Regions from separate parts of the Roseburia sp. AF15-21 genome, predicted to be linked through region 1. Evidence: predicted binding sites of a transcription regulator. Region 1 holds the regulator's gene; the other holds the start of a gene.
What was found. The regulator HrcA, encoded in region 1, represses chaperone genes, less so after heat shock. The targets are predictions, from matches to a motif close to TGTTAGCACTCNNNNNNNNNGAGTGCTAACA.

Region 1 (15,480 bases):
CTGGATACTGGGCAGAATCCAGCGGGAAGGGAAGAAAATTACCCAGTCCGTGATGCAGCTTTTCCTGTCAAAGACCGGTTCCGATATGGAAAATATTGATAAGGAATTAGAAAAGCTTATCTGTTATACATTGGATAAGACAGAGATTTCTGCGGCAGATGTAGAGGCAATCTGTACCGGACAGACGGAAAATAAAATCTTTGAAATGATTGATGCCATCTCTGCCAGGAATCAGAAGAAGGCTTTGGACTTATATTACGATTTACTGGCATTAAAGGAAGCACCCATGCGGATTTTATTCCTGATTGCAAGACAGTTCCAGAATCTGCTTTTGATAAAAAGTATGTCAGCAAAAGGATATCCTGCTGTCAGTATTGCAAAGACTGCAGGGATGCCAAGCTTTGCAGTGCAGAAGAATCTTCGGCAGGCAGGAGCTTTTAAAATAAATCAGTTAAAGGAAGCAATTGAAGACTGCGGACAGGCAGAAGAGGATGTCAAGACGGGAAGAATGGCAGACCAGTTAGCCGTAGAGCTTCTGATTGTAAAATACAGTGCATAAAAAAAGAACGTTTCGAATGACGGTACGAAACGTTCTTTTTTATAATCGTTTATAATCTATGCTCTTCCGGCAATTATGCCATTTTGTTCACAGCTTTGTTTAAGCGTGAAATCTTTCTGGAAGAAGTGTTCTTGTGATAAACACCCTTAGTAGCAGCTTTGTTGATTTCAGATGTTGCAGCAACTAATGCAGCAGCAGCAGCCTCTTTATCGTTTGCAGCGATTGCAGCGTCTACTTTCTTAATAGATGTTTTAACTTTTGATCTAATAGCTTTGTTTCTATCAGCTTTGGTCTGATTTACAAGAATTCTTTTCTTAGCAGATTTAATGTTAGCCAACCTGTACACCTCCAATATGATTGTTTTATTGTTTTTGGTTGTTTCATTAAAGCCGGACACGGACGTTCTAATGTAAACATACCATGTTAGTTTATCCCACATATTTGCATCTGTCAATACATATTTGGAGAAAAAATGTAAAAAATAATAAAGAAAATTTATTTGGAAAAATTGTTTACAGGAAGTGAAGCTATGTTTCAGATAAGAACAGACCTCGCATTAGAGACGAGAGAAAAATTTGATGAAGATCATATTGAAGTAAAGGGAGTACGGGTAGATGAGGAGAGAATTTCACCGGAAATCATGATTACAAGAGTGTTCATTGACACAGAAAACGGAGCAAAGGCAATGAAAAAACCGAAGGGAACCTATATTACCATTGAGGCTTCGGACATGATGGAAGAAGATGAGGATTATCACAGAGAAGTGTCCGGGCAGCTGGCAAAAGTGATTGAAACCATGCTGCCGGGGAAAAAAGATGAACTCAAAATATTGGTAGTAGGTCTTGGTAACCGGGAAGTGACACCGGATGCATTAGGACCTTATGTAGTAGATAATATGATGATTACCAGGCACATTATCAAGGAATATGGACAATATGCCTTTGGAAATAAGGTGAGGAGCCAGATAAGCGGAATTGTGCCGGGCGTAATGGCACAGACCGGCATGGAATCAGGAGAGATTGTCCGGGGAGTCATTGAAGAGACGAAACCGGATATTGTAATTGTGGTGGATGCACTGGCGGCCCGCAGCGTGAAGCGTCTGAACCGTACCATCCAGATTACGGATACCGGAATCAATCCCGGTTCCGGTGTGGGCAATCACAGGCACGCCATTAATAAAGAAAGCATGGGAATTCCGGTAATTGCCATAGGAATTCCTACCGTAGTAGATGCCGCAACGATAGTTTCGGATACCATGAGTGACTTAATCGGAGCCATGCGGGAGTCAGCGCAGCTAAAAAGCGTGGGAAATGGGCTGGCAGGTCTGGATGAAATTGAAAAGCATGAGCTGGCAAGAGAACTTTTATCTCCACATTTGAATGCAATGTTTGTAACCCCGAAAGATATTGATGAAGCGGTAAAAAGGCTGAGCTATACCATATCAGAGGGACTGAATCTGGCATTCTCCCGGTTCTAAAGGGACAGAAGCTGCATAGAATATAGTGTTTGCTATGGCAGAACAGGAGGTGCTGGCAGCATGAGAGTCTATGGGCAAAGATATCAGGGAAAAACGGAACTGGTCAGGAAACGAAAAAAATGGTACAGGCAGTCTGCTATTGCACTTTTTCTGTTGTATGCATTTTTTCTTATGGTGAAAGCGGGAACCGGAAGGGAAACACTGGCAAAACGTTTTTTTTCTTATATACAAAATGAGATATCCATGTCCATGACCAGACAGTATATTCCGACTGTTGCCTATATGGCAGAGGGCAGGCAGGAACAGACACTGAGTGATTTTTTGCTGGAAAAAGTGACAGACCAGATACCACTTATCGGATATGCAGATACCATAAGGACTTATGATACGACAATTGAGAGCAGCCTTTCAGAAGAAGAGATTGTTGCACTGGAAGGAAAGGATGAAGCGGAAGTAGAGGCTAAGCAGATGGCGGAGGCAGCCAGCAGAGAGAATCAGGACTGCATAGTGGCAGAAATGGAGCAGGAAAATGCGCAGGCAGGAGCAGATGCGGCAGCAGAAGCGGCAGAGCAGCCGGCAGCCCTGGATAATACAGCAGTCAGCTCTCAGCCGTTGGTGGAGATTCCAAGAGAAAAATTAAATGATTTTGATTATCTGATTCAGAATTTTTATCAGGTGGACAATACAACAACCATCAATAGCAGTCAGTTAAATGCAGAAGAATTGTTAAGTATGGATTTAACCATAAAAACGCCGGCAGACCAGCCGCAGATTCTGATTTACCATACCCATTCCCAGGAAATGTTTGCAGATTCCGACCCAAATGATGTAATGACGGGCGTTATGGGAACAGGGGAATATCTTACCAGCCTGTTACAGGAAAAATATGGATTTCAGGTCATGCATCATATGGGACAGTATGATGTGGGAGACAGAGATCACGCCTATGCCAATGCGGAGGGGCCCATTGAGCAGCTGTTAGCAGAGAATCCAAGCATAGAAGTGGTAATAGATTTACATCGTGATGCAGTGGATAAGCATATGGTGCGGGAGGTAAACGGGGTGCAGATGGCACCGATTATGTTCTTTAACGGACTGAGCCGGACAAAAGCGTTAGGAGATATTTCTTATCTCAATAATCCAAACCTTACCGGGAATCTTGCTTTTTCCCTGCAGATGCAGATTGCAGCGGCAGAGTATTATCCGAATCTTACCCGCCCGATTTATTTAAAAGGATACCGGTATAATATGCATTTTAAAGAGAAATATCTTTTGATCGAAATGGGTTCCTATACCAACACGCAGGAGGAGGCACGCAATGCCATGGTTCCACTGGCAGACCTTTTGAACAGAGTGCTGCATGGAGAAAATTAGAAAAATATTTCGTAATGAAAATGTAATAACTTTTTCGGAAAAACACATTGAAATCACTTGCATTTCTTATATAATAAAAGAGATGCGTAAAATAAAACGAAAGATATGGAGTTAGCATGGAATTTTCAAGCTTAGAATTTTTATTTCGGTTTTTGCCGATTTTTCTTATTATATATTATCTGGTACCGGTAAAGTATAAAAATCCGGTACTTTTCTTTGGCAGTCTGGTATTTTATGCCATGGGAAGCTGGAAGGATGCACTTCTTTTACTGTTTTCCATGAGCCTGAACTACATTCTGGTATTACTGATGGATCATATAAGTAGGAAGAGCAGCAGAAATACCATGCTTGTGATTTTGCTTTGCTATAATATCGGATTATTGTGTATATTTAAGTATACAAGATTGTCGCTTCCGCTTGGAATCAGCTTTTATACTTTTACCATGCTTTCCTATGTGCTGGATGTCTATAAGAAGAAAACAGCAGCGTTGAGGGATTATCTGGAGTATGGAACTTATATCCTTTTGTTCCCAAAGCTGATATCCGGACCGATTGCCCAGTTTGCCGATATGGCAGGGCAGTTAAAGAAACATCCAATCCGTCTGGAGAAAATCGAACATGGTCTGACTCTTTTTATAATAGGATTGGGATATAAAGTAATTATTGCAAATCATCTGGCAATTCTCTGGCGTGATATTCAGGGCATTGGCTTTGAGAGTATTTCCACACCGTTAGCGTGGATGGGAGCATTCGGTTATTCTGCACAGTTATTCTTTGATTTCCAGGGATATTCCCTGATGGCAATCGGAATCGGAGAGATGCTTGGATTTGATTTGCCGAAGAACTTTGACCATCCGTATCGTTCCAGGACAGTGTCTGAGTTTTACCGCCGGTGGCACATTACACTGGGAAGATGGTTCCGTGATTATTTATATATTCCGTTGGGAGGCAACCGGAAGGGAAATGCGTGGACATTTTTCAATCTGCTGATTGTCTGGGTTGTAACCGGAATGTGGCATGGTTCTACCATTAATTTTCCATTATGGGGCTTGATTTTATTTGTATTTATTGCGTTGGAACGATTTGTAATCAGAAATTTTTTGGAGAAACATGGATGGCTGGCACACCTTTACATCTGGTTTGTAATCCCTCTGACCTGGGTCGTGTTTGCAATTACGAAGTTATCTGATTTGAAAGTATATTTTGCAAGACTGTTCCCGTTCTTTGGAACCGGAATCGCAGTCAATGCAGGCGATTATCTGAAATACGGCAGAACCTATGGAGTGTTTTTCCTATTGGCATTTGTGGTATCACTTCCTTTTATGGATAAGATATTAAAAAAATGCTGGAAGAAGTGGTGGATGAAAGCAATTTTGTTTGTTGTATTATGGATTTGTATTTATCAGATTGCAAATGGACTGAACAATCCGTTTATGTATTTTAGTTTTTAATGGGAGGCTGTCATGAAGAAATGGAAGAAATGTCCGCTTCTTATTGTTACGGCAATCAGTATGCTGCTGGTAAGCGGTGTCGCATTAGCCGGAACAAAGGGCGCATATAAAGAATATAATAAGGACTGGCCGAAGGTTCCGGCGGTGGCTGGCATGATGCAGGCATCCAAAGAGGGCATTCTGCCATGGGATAAGGCAGAACCGGAGGAGGATTTGGAAGGCGTATATGCTGACAAAGAGGAGCCGGCAACGGAAGAAGCAACAGAAGCAGTTGCAGATACGGAGGCAGAAGAGGATAAGACTTATACTTTTACCGATGTAACCCAGGATTATTTTGATGATGCGGTATTTATCGGAGATTCCAGAACCGTTGGATTAAGGGATTATGGCGGCTGGGATAATGCAACTTATTATGCCAGTATCGGACTTACGGTCTATGATATGTTTGATACGCCGATTGTCGAGGAAAACGGCGCGAAGATTACCGTTGAAGAAGCATTAAGCGAGCATCAGTTTGGTAAAGTCTATCTGATGATTGGAATCAACGAAATGGGAACCGGTACAGTAGACAGCTTTATGAAAAAATATGAAGAAGCTGTCAATCATATCCGGGAATTACAGCCGGATGCACTGATTTTCTTACAGGGCATTATGTATGTAAAACAGGAAAAGTCAGAGACTGACCCGATTTTTAACAATCCGGCAATCAAAGAACGGAATGACAGAATTGCAATGCTTGCAAATAATCACGATATATTTTATATTGATGTAAATGAAGTAGTGACTGACGAAACAGGAAATCTGAATCCGGAATATACTTATGATGAGATTCACCTGCTGGGAAAATATTATTCCCTGTGGACGGATTTCCTTTTGAAACATGGAATAAAGAAGGAGTAAATATATGTCAATCGACCAGAGTAAGATTCGTAATTTTTGTATCATTGCCCATATTGACCACGGTAAATCAACCCTTGCAGACCGTATTATCGAAATGACAGGGCTTCTGACCAGCCGCGAAATGCAGGCGCAGGTTTTAGATAATATGGATTTGGAGCGGGAACGTGGAATTACCATTAAGTCCCAGGCAGTCCGTATTATATATCATGCCAAAGATGGAGAAGAATATATTTTCAATCTGATTGATACACCTGGACATGTGGACTTTACCTATGAAGTATCAAGAAGTCTTGCTGCCTGTGACGGTGCAGTGCTGGTAGTAGATGCGGCACAGGGGATTGAGGCACAGACCCTTGCCAATGTATATCTGGCATTAGACCATGATCTGGAAGTGATTCCAGTCATTAATAAAATTGATCTGCCGAGTGCAAGGCCGGAAGAAGTAGTAGAAGAAATTGAAGATGTGATTGGAATTGAGGCACAGGATGCACCACGGATTTCTGCCAAAACAGGGTTGAATGTGGAAGAAGTATTAGAGCAGATTGTGCATAAATTACCGGCACCAAAAGGGGATGCCAAAGCGCCTCTTCAGGCGTTGATTTTTGATTCTGTGTATGATGCTTATAAAGGTGTTATTGTATTCTGCAGAATCCGGGAAGGTTCCGTAAAACCGGGGACAACCATCCGCATGATGGCAACCGGAGCAGAAGCAGATGTAGTAGAAGTAGGATATTTCGGAGCCGGACAGTTCATTCCATGTGATGAGTTAGAAGCCGGAATGGTAGGTTATATTACTGCCAGCCTTAAGAATGTGAAAGAAACCCGTGTGGGTGATACCATAACAGAAGCAAAGCGTCCTTGTGATGCACCATTGCCGGGATATAAGAAAGTTAATCCGATGGTATACTGTGGATTATATCCAACAGATGGAGCCAAATATCCGGATCTTCGTGACGCTTTGGAAAAATTACAGTTAAATGATGCAGCCTTACAGTTTGAACCGGAGACTTCCATTGCATTGGGCTTTGGTTTCCGCTGTGGTTTCTTAGGCCTGCTTCACTTGGAGGTAATTCAGGAGCGGTTAGAGAGAGAATTTAATCTTGATTTAGTGACGACAGCACCAGGCGTTGTATACCGGGTACATAAGACTGATGGTACCATGATAGAATTGACAAACCCATCCAATCTTCCGGATCCATCCGAAATCGAATATATGGAAGAGCCGATGGTTGCAGCAGAAATTATGGTGACATCCGAATATGTAGGTGCCATTATGGATTTGTGCCAGGAACGCCGTGGTATCTATAAGAGTATGGAATATATTGAGCAGACCCGTGCAGTTATTAAATATGACCTTCCGTTAAATGAAATTATTTATGATTTCTTTGATGCATTGAAATCACGTTCCAAAGGATATGCGTCCTTTGATTATGAGATGAAGGGTTATGAGCAGTCAGAGCTTGTGAAGCTGGATATTCTTATTAATAAAGAAGAAGTGGATGCTCTTTCCTTTATTGTATTTAAGGATACCGCCTATGAGCGTGGAAGAAAGATGTGTGAGAAGTTAAAGGAAGAGATTCCGAGACATTTATTTGAAATCCCGATTCAGGCAGCCGTTGGAAGCAAGGTAATTGCCCGTGAGACAGTAAAAGCAATGCGAAAAGATGTGCTGGCAAAATGTTACGGCGGTGACATCAGTCGTAAGCGTAAACTGTTAGAGAAACAGAAGGAAGGTAAGAAACGTATGCGTCAGGTGGGAAATGTAGAGATTCCACAGGAAGCATTTATGAGTGTACTGAAGTTAGATGAGAAATAGATGACAGGAGAACATAGATGGAACTTTATGTGCATATTCCTTTTTGTGTAAGAAAATGTGAATATTGTGATTTCTTATCAGCACCTGCGGACGAGCGGTTACAAAACCGCTACGTGGGTGCTCTTTTGCATGAAATCAGATATTACGGACAGACAATGGGACGTCCGGCTCTTTCTACTATATATATAGGGGGCGGAACACCGTCTCTTTTAGCACCGGAATATATCGCACTTCTTTTAAAACAGATTCAGGTAAGCTTTGAGGTGGAAGCAGATGCAGAGATTACCATAGAATGTAATCCCGGAACTTTAAATGAGGAAAAACTTCTTACCTATAAAGAAGCAGGCATTAACCGTCTCAGCATAGGGTTACAGTCTGCCTTTGATGATGAATTAAAGATATTAGGAAGAATCCATACTTACCGGCAGTTCTTGGAGAATTATGAATGTGCCAGAAGATGTGGCTTTGAAAATATCAACGTTGATTTGATGAGTGCCCTGCCTTATCAGAGTACGGAGAAATTTGTCACCAGCTTAAAGCGTGTCATAGCATTAAAACCGGAGCATATTTCAGCCTATTCCCTGATTATCGAAAAGGGAACACCATTTTATGAAAAATACAAATTCGAGGCAGTGCTCCGGGAAGCCGGAAAGCCGACAGAGCATCTGCCATCTGAAGAGACGGAGTATGAAATTTATAAAAAGACTCAGGAGATTCTTTCAGAGGCAGGTTATGAGCATTATGAAGTATCCAATTATGCTAAGCAGGGGAAAGAGGCAAGGCATAATATCGGATACTGGAAGCGGGTACCGTATCTTGGGGTAGGACTTGGGGCGGCTTCCCTGATTGGAGAAGTACGCTACAGTAATATAAGAGAGATTGAAGCGTATATCAAAGCATGCGGTAATATTTCGGCGAAGGAAATAGATGGAGTACCGGCATTGAATCTCCATGAGAGTGCAGATGCAATCAGCCGCCATGCCCAGATGGAAGAATTCATGTTTTTAGGCCTGCGTATGTTAAAGGGAGTTACAAGAACAGAATTCAAAGAGACTTTTGGCGTGGAAATAGAAGCAGTATATGGCGAAGTCTTAAACCAGCTTCAGGAAGAGGACTTAATCGAGAAAAAAGCCGGTGTAATAAAGCTCAGCGACCATGGCATGGACATCAGCAACTATGTACTCGCCCAGTTTTTACTGGATTAAGTAGTGCGGTGTTGAACCGCATTGAATCAGAACAAATCTAAAGAAAATATAAAATTATAAAATGCTGTTGACAAAAAAAACGAATGGTGCTATCTTAAGTACATAGAAATTAGCACTCTTTCAAGTTGAGTGCTAACAACAAAGAAAAAGCAGTATAAAAAGCTTTTTCAAATACCTATAAAAGTTTCATTTTCAGGAGAACGTGAATGAACGAGAACGAATTAGATGAAAGAAAAACAAAAATCTTAAATGCAATCATTCGCAACTATCTGGAAACAGGTGAGCCGGTTGGTTCAAGAACCATTTCCAAGTATACGGATTTGAACTTAAGTTCCGCAACAATCCGGAATGAGATGTCGGACTTGGAAGAGATGGGATATATTTTGCAGCCACATACATCGGCAGGAAGAATTCCATCCGATAAGGGATATCGCTTCTATGTAGATAATCTGATTGCAGAGAAGGACAAAGAAGTATCCGATATGAAAGAGTTCGTAATTGAACATACGGAGAAGATGGAACAGGTATTGCAGCAGGTGGCAAAGCTGTTGGCAAACAACACGAATTACACCACCATGATAACAGCACCGCAGTATCACCACAACAGCCTGAAGTTCATCCAGTTATCCAATGTGGATGATGAACATATTCTGGCAGTTGTCGTATTGGAAGGCAATCTTGTGAAAAATAAGATGATTCCGATAGAAGAGCCGATAGATAATGAGCATATGTTAAAACTTAACATGCTTTTGAATACACATTTAAATGGATTGTCATTAGATCAGATTAATCTGGGCACCATAGCAGTGTTGAAAGAGAAAGCCGGTATCCATTCCAAAGTCATCAGTGATGTATTGGATGCAGTAGCAGAAGCAATCAGCGAAGATGAGGATTTGGAGATATATACCAGTGGTGCAACGAATATCTTAAAATATCCGGAGTTATCGGATTCGCAGAAAGCAGGAGAGCTTTTAGATGCGTTAGAAGAGAAGAAACAGTTAGTAAGTCTGGTGACGGATAACCTCAGCAATGAGGAGAACGGCATACAGGTTTATATAGGAGATGAATCTCCAATTCAGACCATGAAGGACTGCAGTGTGGTAACAGCTACCTATGAACTTGGTAAAGGCGTGAAGGGAACGATAGGAATTATCGGACCGAAGCGTATGGATTATGAGAACGTCATGGATAATCTGAAAAATTTGAAATCACAACTAGAAGGCATATTTGATAAGCCGAAGAAAGAATAGCATAGAAAGGTGGTAAGGAAGTGGCAGAAGAAAAGAAAGAAGAAGTGCTTGAGGAAGTATTAGAAGACTTAGAAGCAGAGGATGCAAAAAAGCAGGAAGAAGCACAGAATACCGCCTCAGAAGAAAAAGAAGTTGAGGCAGAAGAAAAAACGGAAGATACCGAATCTGAACCGGAAGAAATAGAGAAAGAAGATGAGGAGAAAAAGAAAGGTATCTTTAAAAAGAAAGACAAGAAAGATAAGAAGGACGAACAGATTGAAGATTTAACCGACCGGCTGAAACGTCAGATGGCAGAATTTGAAAACTTCCGTAAGAGAACGGAAAAGGAAAAGAGCCAGATGTATGACATGGGAGCCAGCGCAATCTTAGAGAAAATCCTTCCAGTTATCGACAATTTTGAAAGAGGGCTTGCAGCTGTACCGGAAGAAGACAAAAACAATGGCTTCGTAGAAGGTATGGATAAGATTTATAAGCAGATGATGACAGTGCTGACAGAGGTTGGTGTAACACCGATTGAAGCAGCCGGTCAGGAGTTTGACCCGAATCTCCATAATGCAGTAATGCATGTGGAAGATGAAGAACTCGGTGAGAATGTAGTAGCCGAGGAGTTACAGAAAGGTTACAAGTACAAAGAAAATGTAATCAGACATAGCATGGTAAAAGTAGCGAATTAAGCATAGGAGGATAAGAACATGAGTAAAATTATTGGTATTGACTTAGGAACAACAAACAGTTGTGTGGCAGTTATGGAAGGTGGAAAACCTACCGTTATAGCAAACCAGGAAGGTGCAAGAACAACACCATCTATCGTAGCATTTACAAAAACAGGTGAGCGTCTGATTGGTGAACCTGCAAAACGTCAGGCAGTAACCAACGCAGAGAAAACAATCTCTTCCATTAAGAGACATATGGGAACCGATTACAAAGTAAGCATTGATGACAAACAGTATTCTCCGCAGCAGATTTCTGCAATGATTTTACAGAAATTAAAAGCTGATGCAGAAGGATATTTAGGAGAAAAAGTATCAGAAGCAGTTATTACTGTACCGGCATACTTCAATGATGCACAGCGTCAGGCAACCAAGGATGCAGGTAAGATTGCAGGACTTGATGTAAAACGTATCATCAACGAGCCGACAGCAGCAGCACTTGCTTATGGACTGGACAACGAAAAAGAACAGAAAATTATGGTATACGACTTAGGTGGTGGTACATTTGATGTATCTATCATCGAAATCGGTGACGGAGTCATCGAAGTATTATCTACAAATGGTGATACCAGATTAGGTGGAGATGATTTCGATAACAAGATTACACAGTGGATGATTGACGAATTCAAGAAAGCAGAAGGCGTTGACTTATCTACTGATAAGATGGCTCTTCAGAGATTAAAAGAAGCTGCAGAGAAAGCTAAGAAAGAGTTGTCTTCAGCAACAACAACCAATATCAACCTGCCATTCATTACTGCAACAGCAGAAGGACCAAAGCACTTTGATATGAACTTGACAAGAGCAAAATTCGATGAGTTGACACATGACTTAGTAGAAAGAACAGCAATCCCGGTACAGAACGCTATGAAGGATGCAGGCGTAACCAATGCAGACTTAGGCCAGGTATTATTGGTTGGTGGTTCTACACGTATCCCGGCTGTTCAGGATAAAGTAAGACAGTTAACAGGCAAAGAGCCAAGTAAATCCTTAAACCCGGATGAGTGTGTAGCACTTGGTGCTTGTATCCAGGGTGGTAAATTAGCAGGAGATGCCGGCGCAGGTGATATCCTTCTTCTGGATGTTACTCCATTGTCACTGTCTATCGAGACCATGGGTGGAGTTGCAACAAGACTGATTGAGAGAAATACAACAATTCCTACAAGAAAGAGCCAGATTTTCTCAACAGCAGCAGATAATCAGACAGCAGTAGATATCAACGTAGTGCAGGGTGAGCGTCAGTTCGCGAGAGATAACAAATCTCTTGGACAGTTCCGTCTGGATGGTATCCCACCAGCACGTCGTGGAGTTCCTCAGATTGAAGTTACTTTCGATATCGATGCAAACGGTATTGTAAATGTATCTGCAAAAGACTTAGGAACCGGAAAAGAACAGCATATTACAATTACTGCCGGATCTAACATGTCTGATGCAGATATCGATAAAGCAGTAAAAGAAGCAGCTGAATTTGAAGCACAGGACAAGAAGAGAAAAGAAGCAATTGACACCAGAAATGATGCAGATGCTTTCGTATTCCAGACACAGCAGGCATTAGACCAGGTTGGAAATAACCTTGATGCGGCAGATAAATCTGCAGTAGAGGCTGACTTAAATGCACTGAAAGCTTTAGTAGATGCAAATCCACAGGCTGAAAACATGACAGAGGATCAGGTTGCTGAGATGAAAGCAGCAAAAGAGAAACTGATGGAAAGTGCACAGAAAGTATTTGCTAAGATGTATGAGAATGCTCAGGCAGCTCAGGGAGCCGCTGGTGCAGGCCCTGATATGGGAGCAGGTGCAGCCGGTGGAGCAGCTGCAGGTTCCGCAGATGATGATGTGGTAGATGCTGATTACAAAGAAGTATAATTCTACAGATAAAAAGCAGTAGAAAGGGTTGGCAGTTTTACTGTCAACCCTTACAAACGGTAAAGAGGGAATAGATTATGGCAGAACAGAAAAGAGACTATTACGAGGTCTTAGGCGTTGATAAAAACGCAGATGACGCAGCAATAAAAAAAGCATATCGTGTCCTTGCCAAGAAATATCATCCGGATATGAACCCGGGGGATAAAGAAGCAGAAAAGAAATTCAAGGAAGCATCTGAAGCATATGCAGTACTGAGCGACCCGGAGAAGAGAAAACAGTATGACCAGTTTGGCCATGCAGCCTTTGATGGAGGTGCCGGCGGAGCAGGCGGATTTGATTTCTCAGGTATGGATATGGGAGACATTTTTGGAAGCTTTGGAGACATTTTCGGAGATTTCTTTGGCGGCGGAAGACGCAGCAGCAGCAACGGACCGATGAAGGGAGCCAATGTACGTGCCAGTGTCAGAATTACATTTGAAGAGGCAGCATTTGGCTGTGAGAAAGAAATTGATTTAGTATTAAAGGATGAATGTAAGACCTGTCATGGTACAGGAGCGAAGCCGGGAACCAGTCCGGAGACCTGTAGCAAATGTCAGGGAAAAGGAAAAGTGGTATATACCCAGCAGTCCTTATTTGGTATGGTACAGAATGTACAGACCTGTCCGGAATGTAACGGAAGCGGTAAAATTGTTCGTGACAAATGTCCGGACTGTCGTGGAACCGGCTACATTGCCAGCAAGAAGAAGATTAAGGTCAGCATTCCTGCCGGAATTGATAACGGTCAGAGTGTAAGAATCCGTGAAAAAGGTGAGCCGGGGGTAAATGGCGGACCAAGAGGAGATCTTCTGGTAGAAGTAGTAGTATCCCGCCATCCAATCCTTCAGAGACAGGGCATGGATGTATATTCAACAGCACCAATCAGTTTTGCACAGGCAGCATTGGGCGGAGAAGTAAGAATTACAACCATCGACGGCGATGTGGTCTACGAAGTAAAACCTGGTACACAGACCGACACCAGAATCCGTCTGAAAGGAAAAGGAATCCCATCCCTGCGTAACAAGGCAGTCCGTGGTGACCAGTATGTTACACTTGTGGTTCAGGTCCCGACCGGATTAAATGAAGCTGCAAAAGAGGCGCTGCGCCAGTTTGATGCAGAGACCGGTAATTCATTAAAGACACAGAATGGTGCGGCAGGCACGAAAAAGAAAAAGGGATTTATGGGAAAAATTAAAGAGTCCTTCGATGATTTATAAAAATGATAAAGCTGTTTCCTGAAAAATGGAGGCAGCTTTTTTTACGCGAGTAGCGAGAAAAATCGCATGCTTGCATGCAGATTTGGCGAGCACCGCGATAACTCGAGAAACTCGCAAAGCGTGTTTCTCGTAGTTGAGTATTGTGATAACTCGGGAAAACTGCAAAAGTGAGTTTCTCGTTGTTGCATTTTGTGACAACATATTGTATACTGTTTCTGATTCATAAGTTTTTTGTAACCATATGTTGATTTAGGCAACCGTTTATGAGACAAGGAGAGAGATTTATGAAGCAGCATAACAGCGCTGTGATTAAGAAGGATGCAGCACAGTTTGATAAATGGTGTTTTCAGCAGACTGTGGAACTGGAACATACAAGGAGAGAACTGGAAAATTCCAAACGCGAGATGGAACACCATCAGAGGGAGTTAGAACGTCAGAAGCGGAAATTCGAGATGGAGAAGAATCTTGAACAGGAGCGGATGAAGCGGGAACAGCATCTTTTTGACATGAAGTGGAAAATATTAGAAAGTGAACTTCAGAAACTTGCTGCCGAAAAGCAGAAAATGGAGCGTCAGAGAGACTTTTACAGCAGAGTACATGAATTTGAACAGGAGAATAGAAACCAATCATCCAATGTGGTGAAGGGAGAAATGTTCTTTATGGGCGTGGGCAATGAAAAATCATTGCGGAAGCGTTATAAGGATTTGATTAAAATATATCATCCGGATAATCTCAATGGAGACACCGGTACCATTCAGGAAATTAACCGGGAATATCAGGTGCTGATGCAGAAACTGGAAGTAAAATATCAGTAATAAGATTGCAATAATAGCACAGCAATGACATAGCAATAAACAGGAAAATCAGCGGGCAGAAGAAATATGTTCCGCTGTTTTTGTGTTACCAGACATGCATAGGCGTCGCTATGTATCTAAAGAAGCTGTCTGCTGGTTGCCGTTGATTCCCTTACAGTTGCGAAAAATAAAAAGCTATGTTAAGATTAAAATGTTTGCTTTTTATAATAGAAGGTTAAGATAAGAACAGGAGCAGAAACTATGAAATGGGATAAATATACAATAGATACAACAACAGAAGCTGAGGATTTTATCAGCATGATGTTATCAGAAAATGGCATTGAAGGAATTGAAATCGAAGATAATGTACCATTGACGAAAGAAGAAACAGGAGAAATGTTTATTGATTTTCCGCCGGAGCTTCCACCAGACGAAGGAAAAAGCAAAGTCAGCTTTTATTTAGAGGCAGGCGAAGACCATACCGAGACTTTAAAGGCAGTCCGCATTGGTTTAGAGCAGTTAAGAAGCATGGTAGAAATCGGAAGCGGAGATATTACCTCCAGCCAGACCGAGGATATTGACTGGATTAATAACTGGAAACAGTTTTTTCAGTCTTTTTATATCGATGATATTTTAATCAAACCAACCTGGGAACCATTAAAGGAAGAGGATAAAAATAAATTCTTAATCGAGATTGACCCGGGTATTTCCTTTGGAACTGGAAAGCATGAGACAACACAGCTTTGTATCCGCCAGATTCGTAAATATTTAAAAGAGGGCGAGCGTGTTCTGGATGTAGGATGCGGCAGCGGAATCTTATCCATTGCA
Region 2 (15,480 bases), on a different contig from region 1:
ATTCGTATTCATGAGCGAATTATACCATAATTAAATTGATTTTTACATTGTCATTTTTATTTTACCAATGTATACTAATCCCGTTTCCAAAGAATATAGTACTTTTTTCTCATATAGTGCAGAACATTTCTGCAAAAAATTATGAAAGGAGCTTATAATTATGACGAAAGATATGACAACCGGAAATCCACTGAAATTAATTCTTTTCTTCTCACTTCCTGTATTGTTCGGAAATCTGTTCCAGCAGTTCTACAGTATGGTAGATACCATCATTGTAGGACAGTTTTTGGGAGAAGATGCCCTGGCTGCTGTAGGTGCAACCGGTTCTATTATGTTTCTGGTACTTGGTTTTGCATCCGGACTTGCCCAGGGATTCGGTGTTATGGTATCACAGGCTTTCGGTGCAAAGGATGAAAGCCGTTTAAAGCATATTGTTGCTTTATCCTTCCTCTTAACCATAATCATTTCCGTGGTTCTTACCGCATTGACTGTTACTACTTCCCGGGAGCTTTTAATCTTTATGAACACACCGGATAATATTCTTGATATGGCAGACTCTTATATCCGGGTTATCTTCTGGGGTATCATTACCAGTATGATGTACAATGTTGTTTCCGGAATTTTAAGAGGTGTTGGTGACAGCAAGACTCCATTATACTTCCTGCTGTTTTCCTCCGCTCTTAATATTGTGCTGGATTTATTCTGTATTGTAACTTTAAAATTAAATGTTGCAGGTGCTGCATATGCCACCGTAATCTCACAGGGTATTTCCGCTGTTCTCTGTCTTATTTATATGTACCGTAAATTCACGATTCTCCGCACCAGAAAAAGTGATTACTACATCGACCGCGTGACAACCGCCCAGATGATGGGACTTGGTATCCCGATGGCTTTGAACTACTCTCTGATAGCTGTTGGTTCCATGATTCTTCAGTCTGCAGTAAATGTATTTGGTTCCAGTGCTGTTGCAGCCTTTACTGCTGCATCCAAGGTAGAACAAATTTCTACCCAGCCAATGCCAGCTCTTGGAACCACAATGTCTACTTACTGTGGTCAGAACTTAGGTGCCGGAAAATACGAACGCATCTTCGATGGCATGAAGAAGGCCTTTGGAATCGCCCTTGGAACTGTTGCAATTGCTGCATTCATCTGTACTGTATTTGGCCGTTCCATTGTTTCCCTTTTCTTAAGCGAACCGACGGAAGCCATTTACAGTTATGCCACACAGTACTTAAATACCATCAGCTGCTTTTTCTTCTTTCTTGCTCTTATTTACCTTTATCGTACTTCTTTGCAGGGACTTGGAAAAGGTATCATGCCTATGGTCAGCGGTATCTTTGAAATGATTTGCCGTGTCGGTGTCGTATGGCTCCTTTTAAATCCATATGGATACTGGTCAGTCCGTCTGGCAAGCCCGGTAGCATGGATTGGTGCCGGTGTACCACTTATGATTTCCTATCTTGTTTGGAAGAACCGGAAAAAGAAACAGCTCTGCAGTCAGGCTGTATAAAATCCTGAGCCTGCAATGCTGCAGCACGCAGAAAAGAAGCCCCATCCTCTGAATCATCAGACGATGGGGCTTCTACTTATTTACGCGAGTAGCTCGCAAAGCGTGTTTCTCGTAGTTTACTTATTACTTATTTCATATTCCAGTTTATGCAACCGGATTTCCGCACTTGGTACAAAACTTATTTCCAGCTACAAGCGGAGCACCACATTTACTGCATACCGGCTGTACTGGCTGCTGTGGCTGTACTGGCTGGCTCTGGAACTGTCCCTGCTGTGGCGGCATTGGCTGTCCCTGGAACTGTCCCTGCTGCTGTGGCGGCATTGGCTGTCCCTGGAACTGTCCCTGGAACTGTCCCTGCTGTGGTGGCACATTTCCATACATATTCTGCTGTGGCATTCCCTGATATCCGTTCATTATTTTCTGTCTGATTAATGGTTTCTCAGCCTGAAGTACGTTGATAATAATCAACAGATCCAACACTACAATTGCCAGAATAAACAATATATTAAATATAAATCCGGCTGTAACCTTCGCTGTACAGTAATTATCTGTTGCTTCCTTATTTACTCCGACGCAAAGTGCAATCCAGAAAATAAAGTCAACAACTGCACAGCTTCCGGATGCGATTGCAGCAATTTTGTCTTTTAATACGCTCTTTAAGCACCAGAGAGCCAGCATAGCGATTGGAAGCAGCAGCATTATGATGCAGATTATTTTCGGGTCTGTTACACTTTCGCCCTCTATCTTAATACCTGTCATAGCTTTAAAAGCACTAATTTTAATATTTCCATATCCTGCACAGGATACCATAAATGATGGCACAAAGAAAAATACCATTAATAAAATAGATAACAGACGAATGATATTTTTCACATGAATGTGCTTTGTAAAATCATTTCCAGAATTCATTTCCTTCTCCTTTAGTTTCCAAACTGAGTTAAATTATCAGTTACTTCGTAAGTATAATCAACCTTCTGAGTTACAACCAGATCATTAAACATCTGTGCCCCATCTGTATAACCATCAACATTATACCATCCGTCATCATACTCTAAATCAGTATATCCTTCGATATCACCGTATGTATTGAAACTCTGGCTTCCATCAGATAATGCCATTATATTTGTATATTTTACCGGGAAGTATACAACAGTTGGCTCAAATGCACTTTCTGCACTGGTTACAGTTGTCGAAAATACCAGATAAAGGACGTTCGTATCACCCCATGTATCACTGTTTTTTGCAACCAGATAATAAGAACCTTCATAACTGAATCCGGAATTTCCAATATAGGAATTGTTATTTGCAAAATATGCATCTAACGCATCTGTTGCTTCATTTTTCATGGAATCCAGATTGTCTGCTGAAATATCTGCAGCAGATGTTACATAAGAATCTACTCCGGATACAATATATTCTTTTGATGTCTGTGTGAATTTGTAACCATTTGCCAATGCATTCTCTTCTGATTCATCAACTGTTAAAGTTACAGTATCTCCGACATCAAGACTGTCATAATCTTCAAAGTTGAACCACAGATAACGTAAGTAATCATCATCTGAATTATTGGTCCAGTCTGGATATACATAAGGTGGTGTTCCTGAGAAGGTTACCTCGATATCTTCAAACGGATCAACTTCTTTTACTTCTTCCAGTCCTTCTACTGTAAATTCCTGTTCTTTGGAAAGAATTTTAACTCCTGCTTTTTTCTCATAATCTTCATTCCATGAAGCAGTAACGGTTACCACATCACCATTTGACAGGTCTGAATCCGGTTTCACATCAAAAGTAATACTGTCAATCAAATCCCAGTTACTACTTCCCATCAAATCTGTGAGGTCACTCCAGTCAAGGTCATCAAGAGATTTTACATTTTTAAGTTTCTTTCCCTGTGCCTTGATAACAGCTTCACTGAATCCGGTCTCGTCGAAATCAACATATGCTGTTCCTGCTGTTTCATAGCCGTTATACTCTACAGAAATATAATCATCGATATTTACTTTCTTTTTCTGATTCTTCACTATCACAAGTGCAACAATTGCAACTACTACAACTGCAATGACTGCAATAAGCAATGCCCATAACTGTTTCGTCATCTTAAATGGTTTCTTAGGCGGGCGTGCCTGCTGTGGCTGTCCCTGGAACTGTCCCTGCTGCGGCTGTCCCTGGAACTGTCCCTGCTGTGGTCTTCCCTGGAACTGTCCCTGCTGTGGTCTTCCCTGGAACTGTCCCTGCTGCGGCTGTCCCTGGAACTGTCCCTGCTGTGGTCTTCCCTGAAACTGTCCCTGCTGCGGCTGACTCTGGAACTGTCCCTGCTGCGGCTGTCCCTGGAACTGTCCCTGGAACTGTCCCTGCTGCGGCTGACTCTGGAACTGTCCCTGCTGCGGCTGTTCCTGTACCGGTGCTGCCTGCTCTGCCGGCTGTTCCTGTGCCGGTGCTTCCTGTCCTGCCGGCTGTTCCTGTACCGGTGCTTCCTGTTCTGCCGGCTGTTCCTGTACCGGTGTTTCCTGCTCTGCCGGCTGTTCCTGTACCGGTGCTGCCTGCTCTGCCGGCTGTTCCATCTCCCCTTTTAATTTCTGGCCACAATTCGGGCAAAAATCTGCATCATCACCCACTTGTGTGCCACAATTTCCACAAAATGCCATTTTCATTTTCCTCCTTGGTTTTACCATGATATGTTACTTGCTTTTATGCATTAACAAGTTAAACTATTTCAATTCTACACAATATTTTGTGGTTGGTCAATCAATTTTACCGAGAATTTACACTTTAAATCTTATAATTTTCTTGCACAGGCAAGTGCTAATGCTCCCGGTCCGATATGGCAGGATACATTTAAAGAAAGCGGATCCATCATAATGTCTGTAATCCCAAATTCTGCTTCCACTTCTTTGCGGAATTCCATTGCTGCACTTATATCTCCCGTATATGCAATACAAAGCTGCATCTCGTCCTGATACTCCTTAAAGCGGGATGCATAGTCATCTTTTACTGCTTTTATCATAATGCTTTTTGCCTGCTTTACCGTTCTGGCTTTTGCAAAAGCATCCAGCTTTTCACCCTGAATCTGTAATACCGGTTTTAATTTCAACAATGTTCCCAGTGCTGCTGCTGCCGGTGTAATTCTTCCACCTTTTTTCAGATAGTAAAGGGTATCTACCATGATATAAATGCTGGACTGGAATTTTGCATCCTCTAAAATATCTTTAATCTCTTTTCCACTCTTGCCGCTTTCTGCCAGTTTGATTGCATCAAATACGGACTGTTTCTGTGTTACAGAAATTCTCTGATTATTTACTACAAATACTTTTCCTTCATATTCATCGTCCATGGATAATGCTGTTGCAGTCTCACAGGAACTGCTCAATCCACTGGATAATGGAATGTATACAACTTCATCATATTCTTTTAAAAGCTCATCCCAACGGTCTGTAAGGTCTCCTACTGCCGGCATGGATGTTGAAATCTCAGCTCCATCTGTCAGATGCTCATAAAATGTATCCTGTGTCAGATTGATATCCTCAAACAGTGTTTCACCATTTATAAAAAAAGGCATTGGTAATACGCTAATCCCTAACTGCTGCGCTTCTGCCTGACGAATTCCACTGGAACTGTCTGTAAGAATAACTACCCTTCCCATTTTTCTTCCTCCTTGCTATTCAGACTTCATGTTACACAATGAAATAATTGTAACATATTTTGCAAATCAAAACAACTGCCCCCAAAAACTAACATCAGGAAAAAAACTGCATAGCAAAGCTCCTGACTGCATTATCCGCAGCCAGGAGCTCTCTATCCTTACTTTTCAGTAATATATTTTATTTTCTTATTACATCATTCCCATACCTGGGTTTCCTGCCGGCATTGCAGGAGCATCTTCTTTGATATTTGCTACAACAGATTCCGTTGTAAGTAATGTAGATGCTACAGATGTTGCATTCTGCAAAGCACTTCTTGTAACCTTAACCGGGTCAAGGATACCAGCTTCTACCATATCTACATATTCTTCTGTTGCTGCATTAAATCCGATACCAGGAGCGGACTCTTTTACTTTATTAATAATAACTGCACCTTCAAGACCTGCATTTGCGGAAATGTAATACAATGGAGCCTCCAATGCTTTTAAGATAACCTTTGCACCGGTCTTCTCATCACCTTCCAATGTCTCAGCAAGCTTTGCAACCTCTTTGGATGCATGGATGTATGCAGAACCGCCACCTGCGATGATTCCTTCTTCGACTGCTGCTCTTGTTGCATTCAAAGCATCTTCCATACGAAGTTTTGCTTCTTTCATTTCTGTCTCTGTTGCAGCACCAACACGGATAACTGCTACGCCGCCTGCCAGTTTTGCAAGTCTTTCCTGTAATTTTTCTTTATCAAATTCAGATGTTGTCTCTTCAAGCTGTGCACGAATCTGGCCGATTCTTGCCTGGATTTCTTCTTTATTTCCTTCACCATCAACGATAACGGTGTTCTCTTTCTTAACCTTAACAGATTTTGCACGGCCAAGCTGTGCCATAGTAGCATCTTTTAATTCCAGACCAACTTCTTCTGAAATTACCTGACCACCGGTAAGGATAGCGATATCTTTTAACATTTCTTTTCTTCTGTCGCCATATCCTGGAGCTTTTACTGCTACAACGTTAAATGTTCCACGCAGTTTATTTACAATCAATGTAGTTAAAGCTTCACCCTCGATATCTTCAGCAATGATAAGAAGTCTGGAACCGGACTGAACAATCTGTTCTAACAGTGGAAGGATTTCCTGAATGTTGCTGATTTTCTTATCGGTAATTAAGATGTACGGCTCATCTAAAACTGCTTCCATCTTATCCATATCTGTGCACATATATGCGGAAATGTATCCACGGTCAAACTGCATACCTTCTACCAGGTCAAGCTCTGTCTGCATGGTCTTGCTCTCTTCAATGGTAATAACACCATCATTGGAAACTTTTTCCATTGCATCTGCTACCATGTTGCCAACGCTTTCATCACCTGCGGAAATAGATGCAACTTTTGCAATCTGGTCTTTTCCGGTTACTTTAGAAGACATTGCTGCGATTGTTTCAACTGCTTTTTCAGTTGCTTTCTTCATACCACGTCTTAAAACGATTGGGTTTGCACCAGCCTCTAAGTTCTTCATTCCTTCCTGAATCATTGCCTGTGCAAGAACGGTTGCTGTTGTAGTACCATCACCAGCAACGTCATTGGTCTTGGTTGCTACTTCTTTTACAAGCTGTGCGCCCATATTTTCGAATGCATCTTCCAATTCGATTTCTTTTGCAATGGTAACACCATCATTTGTGATTAATGGAGCGCCATATGATTTATCCAGTACAACGTTTCTTCCTTTTGGTCCGATTGTTACTCTGACTGTATTTGCCAGTTTATCAACTCCAGCCTCTAATGCTGTTCTGGCTTCTGTTCCATATTTGATTTCCTTTGCCATAATTTCTTACCTCTTTCTTCTATTTTCCTATTTTATTATTTGTTTTATTTACCAATTATCAATTCGATTATTCTACTACTGCAAGAATATCATTCTGCTTTACGATGATATATTCTTCGCCATCCAGTTTTACTTCTGTTCCGGCATATTTAGAATAAATAACCTTCTGTCCTTCTTTTACCTGCATGGTAACTTCTTTGCCATCTACCACTCCGCCAGGACCAACTGCGATTACTTCTGCTTCCTGTGGTTTCTCCTGTGCAGCACTTGCTAAGATAATTCCGGATTTGGTTTTTTCCTCTGCTTTTAACTGTTTTAATACAACTCTGTCTGATAATGGTACTAATTTCATGATTCATTGCCTCCTTGATTCGGTCTCTTTGTTTTCTTTCTTTTTTATTAGCACTCATTCAAACCGAGTGCTAACTGATAGTCATATAATAGTTTCTGCGTCTCTTTTTCGCAAGCCTGACCATTTTTTATTTTTCTTTTGTTTCCTTATATTTACTCTTAATATCTCGTTTTTTCTCTCGTTTTCTCACTTTCTTCAATTTGTAACGATTTAATACTTTTTTTAGATTTGTTTATGAAATCAGTCCAAAATGCTCCAATCCCTTATAAATGCCGTCTTCGTGCAATGGTGCTGTGATATAATCCGCTGCTTCTTTTGCTGCTTTGGTGCCATTTCCCATGGCAATTCCATGCTGCACATGCTTTAACATTTCCACATCATTGATACTGTCTCCAAATGCATAGGTATCTTCTTTCTCAATACCAAGAAGTTCACAGGTTTTTTCGATGCCGGACGCTTTGGAAAATCCTTTTGGAATAAACTCTGCGCATGCCGCATCATGCACCAGCGGTGTGAAATTCTCTTCCAGATGGGAAAGTACCTTAAGATAAGCATCATCCGGTGTGGAGCAGGAAAACTTACTGATTTCCATAATTGCTTCATTTCCCATTACCGGCAGCAAATCCTCTCCCAATGTCTCTTTTAGTCTCAAGCCATAAGGGTCTTCTTCAAATTCTTCCAGATCCATATACAAATTCCGGCTTCCCTCATATACCGTAGGAATTCCATACTCTTTTAATATATGTATGGTATCCTCTATCAATTCCTGTTCTAATTTTTTATAAAAAAGTGTTTTTCCATCCATCTCTATCCAGGTACCGCAGCCTGCCACAATTCCGTCGAATCCCAGTGCCAGCAATCTTTCATCCTGAATAAATGCTCTGGTTCTTCCGCTGCAGAGAAATGCCAGATGTCCATTTTCCCGCAGCATCCGGATTGCTTCCTTTGTGCTCTCCGGTATCACAAAATGCTCGTCCCACAATGTTCCATCAATATCAAAAAATACTGCTTTCCTGCTCATTCTCTTTATGTCCTTTCGCTGTTTTCTTCTCGCTCTTTTTGTCACAAGGATTATTGTATGCCCCGGATACAAGATATGTCAACTACGGGAAACACTCTTTGTGATTTTCTCTCGCTGCTAACGTAAATTCAAAAAAGCCGCCTGCCACAGCTCACCTTCCGGCGTCACCATAGTCAGACGACTTTCTTCTATCATTATATTGTAATTTTCATTACTGTACGGAAAGATAAGAATATCCCATCAGACTTTCGTCTACTTCACGGGCTGCTTCTCTTCCTTCACGGATTGCCCATACTACAAGAGACTGTCCACGATGCATATCTCCTGCGGTAAAGACATTTTCCACGTTGGTCTTGTAATGACCGGCTTCTGTTGCCACATTGGTTCTGGCATTTAAGTCTACGCCGAATGCTTTGGCAATGTAATCTTCTGTTCCAAGGAAGCCTGCTGCAATCAGAACCAGATCACAATCTAACTTGCTTTCGGAGCCCGGTACTTCCACCATCTGCATCCGTCCGGTCTTTTCATCCTTTTTGCCCTCTAATTTTACGGTTTTTAATCCGCAGAGCTTACCGTTCTTGTCTTTTAAGAACTCTTTTACGGTTGTCTGGTAAATACGAGGGTCGGAACCGAACATGGCAATTGCTTCTTCCTGACCGTAGTCTGTCTTGCAGACTCTTGGCCACTCCGGCCATGGGTTGTTCTCTGCACGCTCATCCGGTGCTTTTGGCATCATTTCAAGCTGGATGACACTGGCTGCGCCGTGACGGATAGAAGTTCCGACACAGTCATTTCCGGTATCTCCACCACCGATGATAACTACTTTCTTTCCCTTGGCAGAAATATATTTGTTATCTTTAAGTTCGGAATCTAAAAGGCTCTTGGTAGTTGCCTTTAAGAAATCTACTGCGAAGTAAATGCCTTCTGCATCTCTGCCCGGAGCTTTGATGTCTCTTGGATTCTTTGCTCCACAGGCTAAGATGACACGGTCATATTCTTTTAAGAGTTTTGCCGGCTTGATGTCTTTTCCAACATTGGTATTGGTAATAAACTCGACACCCTCTTCTTTCATTATATTAATCTTACGGTCAATAACCCATTTTTCCAGCTTCATATTCGGGATTCCATACATCAAAAGTCCACCGACACGGTCATCTCTTTCAAATACGGTAACGGAATGTCCTCTTTTATTCAACTGGTCTGCTGCTGCAAGTCCGGCAGGACCGGAACCGATGATTGCAACCTTCTTTCCGGTACGGACTCTTGGAGGTTTTGCTGCAGCATATCCTTTTTCATAGGCATTTTCAATGATTCCATGCTCATTTGCCTTACAGGTTACCGGGTCTTCCCAGTGTCCACAGGTACAGGCTGCTTCACAAAGTGCCGGACATACTCTTGAGGTAAATTCCGGGAAGTTGTTGGTCTTGGTCAGACGGTTATATGCCTGCTCCCAGTTGTTGGTATACAAAAGGTCATTCCACTCCGGTACCAGGTTATGCAGCGGACATCCGCTGGTCATTCCCATGATATTCATACCAGCCTGGCAGAACGGCACGCCGCAGTTCATACAACGTGCTGCCTGTACTCTTTGTTTCTCTTTTGAGAGAGGGGTATGGAACTCGTTAAAGTTCTTGATACGCTCCTTTGGTGCAACCGCTGCTGCATTCTCTCTGTCATATTCCATAAATCCTGTTGGTTTTCCCATTTTGCGTCCCCTCCTTAATTTCTTGTATTCGCATAAAATGCTTCAATCTGTGCCTGTTCAGAAGACAATCCTTTTTCTTCCATCTGAACAATTGCCATTAACATACGGTTATAATCGTATGGAATTACTTTCTTGAACTTCGGCAGATACTCGCTGAAGTTATCTAAGATTTCTTTTCCCTTTTCAGAATTGGTCAAAGCTACGTGCTCTTTAATCATATCTTTTAATTCCATAACATCGTATTTGTTTCCGACTTCTTCTGAGAATACCATTTCCTTATTGATTCTGGTATAAAGGTCGTTGTCCTCATCTAATACATAAGCGATACCACCGCTCATTCCGGCTGCAAAGTTTTTACCAGTCTTACCAAGGATAACCACACGGCCACCGGTCATGTATTCACATCCATGGTCACCGACACCTTCTACTACTGCAGAAGCTCCGGAATTTCGTACGCAGAAACGTTCTCCTGCCACACCACTGATAAATGCTTTACCACTGGTTGCACCGTAAAGTGCTACGTTACCGATGATGATATTTTCATCCTTCTTATATTTCACACCTGCCGGAGCGTAGACAACCAGTTTTCCACCGGAAAGTCCTTTTCCGAAGTAATCGTTGGAATCTCCTACCAGTTCTAAGGTAAGTCCCTTTGGAATGAATGCGCCAAAGCTCTGTCCGCCGGCACCGGTACATTTTACGATAAAGGTATCTTCCTCTAAAGTATCGTCATATTTCTTTGTAATCTCGGAACCAAAGATGGTACCAAAGGAACGGTCTGTATTGCTTACTTCTACATCAATGCTTCTCTTCTGTTTCTTATCCAGTGCAGAAGAAAGCTGTTTTAACAGTACAGTTTCGTCCTTGGTCTTCTCCAGTTCGAAATCGTATACATGTTTTGGATCAAATGTAACTTTCTCCTTTGGTCCTGCAAACGGGTTATTCAAAATCTTGGAAAGGTCGATTTCTTTTTCCCGGTCTGTCAAATCCTCTCTTACCCGGAGAAGGTCACTTCTTCCTACCATTTCATCAATGGTACGGCAGCCTAACTTCGCCATGATTTCTCTTAATTCTTCTGCAATAAACCGCATGAAGTTTTCTACATATTCCGGTTTTCCCGCGAAACGTTTCCGAAGCTCCGGATTCTGTGTTGCGATTCCGGCAGGGCAGGTATCCAGATTACATACACGCATCATCACGCATCCCATGGTTACCAGCGGTGCAGTTGCAAATCCGTACTCTTCTGCTCCAAGTAATGCAGCAATCGCTACATCACGGCCGCTCATCAGCTTACCGTCTGTCTCAATTCTTACCTTATTACGAAGTCCGTTCATAATCAGAGTCTGGTGTGTCTCTGCAAGTCCAAGTTCCCAAGGAAGTCCTGCATTATGGATAGAACTGCTTGGTGCTGCACCGGTACCACCGTCATATCCGGAAATCAATACTACCTGTGCTCCTGCCTTGGCAACACCGGCTGCGACTGTACCAACGCCTGCTTCTGATACCAGTTTTACGGAAATTCTTGCATCACGGTTGGCATTCTTCAAATCGTAAATCAACTGCTCCAAATCCTCGATGGAGTAGATATCATGATGAGGTGGCGGCGAAATCAAGGATACACCCGGCGTGGAAAGTCTTGTCTTTGCAATCCAAGGATAAACTTTCTTGCCCGGAAGGTGTCCACCTTCACCAGGTTTTGCACCCTGTGCCATCTTAATCTGAATCTCTTCTGCACTGACTAAGTAACGGCTGGTTACACCAAAACGGCCGGACGCTACCTGCTTGATCGCAGAACATCTGTCTAAGCTTGTATGTTTACTTGCGATACGGTCCGGATCTTCTCCACCCTCACCGGTATTGGATTTACCATGTAAATGGTTCATGGCAATTGCCAGTGTTTCATGGGCTTCCTTGGATATAGAACCATAGGACATCGCTCCTGTTTTAAATCTTGTTACAATAGAATCTACGCTTTCCACTTCTTCAATCGGAACACCTTTTTTCGGGAAATTGAAATCCATCAGTCCACGAATATTAGCATCACGCTCTTCGCTGTTTACAAGGTCTGTGTACTGTTTGAAAAGGTTGTAATCTCCACGTTTGGTTGATTCCTGTAAAAGGTGGATGGTTGCCGGATTATAAAGGTGAACATCCGCTCCGCTTCTCATCTTGTGACGTCCCTTGCTGTCTAAAGTAAGGTCTGTCTCTAATCCCAATGGGTCATAGGCTGCAGAGTGCAGAGTATCTACGTCTTTTGCAATGTCTTCCAGTGTAATTCCACCGATACGGCTTACGGTATTTGTGAAATATTTATCAATCACTGCAGAGTCAATACCAATTGCCTCAAAAATCTTAGAACCCTGATAAGACTGAATGGTTGAAATACCCATTTTGGAAGCAATTTTTACGATACCACTGATAATTGCCTGATTGTAATCATGGATTGCTGCATAGTAATCCTTGTCTAACATATGCTCGTCTACTAACTGCTTTACGGTATCCTGTGCCAGATATGGGTTAATTGCACAGGCACCATAACCAAGCAATGTTGCAAAATGATGTACTTCTCTTGGTTCACCGGATTCCAGAATCATGGCAACTGCAGTTCTCTTCTTGGTCTTTACCAGATGCTGCTGCAAACCGGATACTGCCAGCAGGGATGGGATTGCCACATGGTTCTCATCAATGCCACGGTCGGAAAGAATCAGGATATTTGCACCGTCACGGTATGCACGGTCTGCTTCTACAAACAAATGATCCAATGCTTTTTCCAGGCTTGTATTCTTATAATATGTAGTAGGAAGAACCACAACCTTGAAGCCTTCTACTTTCATATTTTTAATTTTCATCAAATCTGTGTTGGTAAGAATCGGGTTATCTACCTTTAATACCTGACAGTTAATTGCCTTTTCTTCCAGCAGGTTACCATCTTCTCCGATATATACGGTAGTGGATGTAACCACTTTCTCACGAATGGAATCAATTGGCGGGTTTGTTACCTGTGCAAATAACTGTTTGAAATAATTAAACAGTGGCTGATGGTCTCCTGCCAGTGCTGCCAGCGGAGTATCAATACCCATTGCAGAAGTTCCTTCTCCTCCGTTTAATGCCATCGGAAGGATTGCTTCACGCAGTGATTCGTAAGTATAACCGAATGCTTTCTGCATTCTCTGACGCTCTTCTTTGGTATATTCCGGAACACGCTGATTTGGAATCTTTAAATCCTCCAGTTTAATCAGGTTACGGTCAAGCCATTCACCATAAGGCTGTTTGCTTGCGTAATACTCTTTTAATTCATCATCATTGATGACTCTTCCCTGGATGGTATCTACTAAGAGCATTTTACCCGGACGAAGTCTTTCTTTTACAACAATCTTGGTCGGATCAATATCAAGTACTCCGACCTCGGAAGAAAGAATCAGCTGGTCATCATCGGTAATATAATATCTGGAAGGTCTTAATCCATTACGGTCAAGAACAGCTCCCATGACATCTCCATCTGAGAAAAGAATGGAGGCTGGTCCATCCCACGGCTCCATCATGGTTGCATAGTACTGATAGAAGTCTTTCTTCTTCTGGGACATGGTATTGTTATTTGCCCATGGCTCCGGAATCATAATCATAACTGCCAGTGGTAAATCCATTCCACTCATTACTAAGAACTCTAAGGTATTATCTAACATTGCTGAGTCAGAACCTTCGGAATTAATAACCGGAAGGACTTTCTGCAGTTCCCCTTTCAGTTCTTCGGACTCCATGGTCTCTTCACGGGCAAGCATCTTATCTGCATTACCTTTGATGGTATTAATCTCTCCGTTATGTACGATGAAACGGTTCGGATGTGCTCTCTCCCAGCTTGGATTGGTGTTGGTTGAGAATCTGGAGTGTACGGTTGCAATTGCAGATTCATAATCTTTATCCTGAAGGTCTGCAAAGAACTGACGCAGCTGGTCTACTAAAAACATTCCTTTATATACGATGGTTCGGCTGGAAAGGGATACTACATAAGTGTCATCATTGGACTGCTCGAATACCCGTCTTGCCACATACAGCCGGCGGTCAAAATCAAGCCCCTTGGCTACTTCAGCTGGACGTCTTACAAATCCCTGCATGATATATGGCATACAGTCTACTGCTTTCTGTCCCAGTTTATCCGGGTCAGTCGGAACTTTTCTCCATCCTAAGAATTTCATTCCTTCCTTTTCCACGATAACCTCAAACATTTTCTTTGCCTGATTCCGTTTCAGCTCATCCTGTGGGAAGAAAAACATTCCGACACCGTAATCTCTTTCTCCACCAAGTTCAATATCTGATTCCTTTGCTACCTTGGAGAAAAATTTGTGTGATACCTGAAGCAGAATACCAACACCGTCACCGGTTTTTCCTTCTGCATCCTTACCAGCTCTGTGCTTTAAGTTCTCTACGATTTTTAAAGCATTTTCTACCGTCGCATGGGATTTGATACCTTTGATGTTTACCACAGCTCCGATACCGCAGTTATCATGTTCAAAATTTGGATTATACATACCCTGTGCTACTGCTGTACTTTCATTCCACTGTTCTGTCATAATCGTTCCCTTTCTGCTTTCTCTTTATTTTCTGTCTTACTTTGTTACCTGCACTCTGCTGCTTTAAAGTGCTTTTATTTTCTGAACTAAGTTTACACCCAGCGTAATATACTTTGCAATAGTTTTTTTCTTACTATTGTCTGATTATTCGACAATTCATTTTATATTCTTTTATTGTATTTATATTTATCATTTTTTTGCATATAAAAAAGGCTTATCAAAACAATTCAACGCGTTTTTTGTTGAAAATATTTTTTCATAAGCCTTTTGAATTTGCCTGCTATTTTAAATTGTGTCTGAATTGTTTCTCAGTTATTCTGGAATTTCTTAGGAAGGTTTTGAGTGTATCTGCTCTTTACTTCTCTTTTCCACTACGGAAAGCCAGCAGCAATAACACCACAATCAGCACGCTCTCCACCACGGTGCATATGACACTTCCCGTCATGGATGCATCCATGAAATGAAACAGCTTTGTCTCGCTTCGAAGTACAGATACCAGATTCGTTACCATATGGGCTGCCATGGCTGCGCCAAGCCCTTCCTGTTCCATGATGACTGCCAGCAAGAGTCCTACCGCTGTGGCATATAAGAACTGCACCAGATTAAAATGCATGGCTCCAAATATTACTGCCGATAATACAATTGCTGTCTTCACTCCCAAAAGCGCTTTCAAACGCTGGTAAACGATGCCGCGGTAAAGAAGTTCCTCTAAGAACGGAATTATGATACAGGTTCCAAGTATTTCCAATGCCAGGCTGCTGCCGTAAAATGCAGCACTTACTTCCTGATAGCTCTGCGATGTTTCTTTTAAGCCGGTATATCCGATAAGATTATTTAACACTACACCAAATAAGCCTGCGGCTGCTGCAAAT

Region 2: groES (co-chaperone GroES) is a predicted target of HrcA. The motif match lies at 7,360-7,390, and genes of this name have one in related genera.

Annotation. Positions count from the first base shown of each region.
Region 1 covers NZ_QUHG01000001.1:27,460-42,939, forward strand. The annotation lists gene holA (DNA polymerase III subunit delta) at 1-559, shown strand, start outside; gene rpsT (30S ribosomal protein S20) at 633-896, opposite strand; gene gpr (GPR endopeptidase) at 1,089-2,036, shown strand; gene DWW33_RS00115 (stage II sporulation protein P) at 2,097-3,410, shown strand; gene DWW33_RS00120 (MBOAT family O-acyltransferase) at 3,527-4,861, shown strand; gene DWW33_RS00125 (GDSL-type esterase/lipase family protein) at 4,874-5,761, shown strand; gene lepA (translation elongation factor 4) at 5,766-7,577, shown strand; gene hemW (radical SAM family heme chaperone HemW) at 7,595-8,782, shown strand; gene hrcA (heat-inducible transcriptional repressor HrcA) at 8,989-10,032, shown strand; gene grpE (nucleotide exchange factor GrpE) at 10,053-10,706, shown strand; gene dnaK (molecular chaperone DnaK) at 10,725-12,605, shown strand; gene dnaJ (molecular chaperone DnaJ) at 12,683-13,858, shown strand; gene DWW33_RS00160 (molecular chaperone DnaJ) at 14,143-14,673, shown strand; gene prmA (50S ribosomal protein L11 methyltransferase) at 14,914-15,480, shown strand, end outside.
Region 2 covers NZ_QUHG01000002.1:345,671-361,150, reverse strand. The annotation lists gene DWW33_RS04760 (LysR family transcriptional regulator) at 1-12, opposite strand, end outside; gene DWW33_RS04755 (MATE family efflux transporter) at 161-1,510, shown strand; gene DWW33_RS04750 (zinc ribbon domain-containing protein) at 1,655-2,419, opposite strand; gene DWW33_RS04745 (zinc ribbon domain-containing protein) at 2,431-4,155, opposite strand; gene DWW33_RS04740 (DegV family protein) at 4,287-5,150, opposite strand; gene groL (chaperonin GroEL) at 5,340-6,962, opposite strand; gene groES (co-chaperone GroES) at 7,030-7,314, opposite strand; gene DWW33_RS04725 (Cof-type HAD-IIB family hydrolase) at 7,547-8,335, opposite strand; gene DWW33_RS04720 (glutamate synthase subunit beta) at 8,547-10,040, opposite strand; gene gltB (glutamate synthase large subunit) at 10,055-14,608, opposite strand; gene DWW33_RS04710 (CPBP family intramembrane glutamic endopeptidase) at 14,964-15,480, opposite strand, start outside.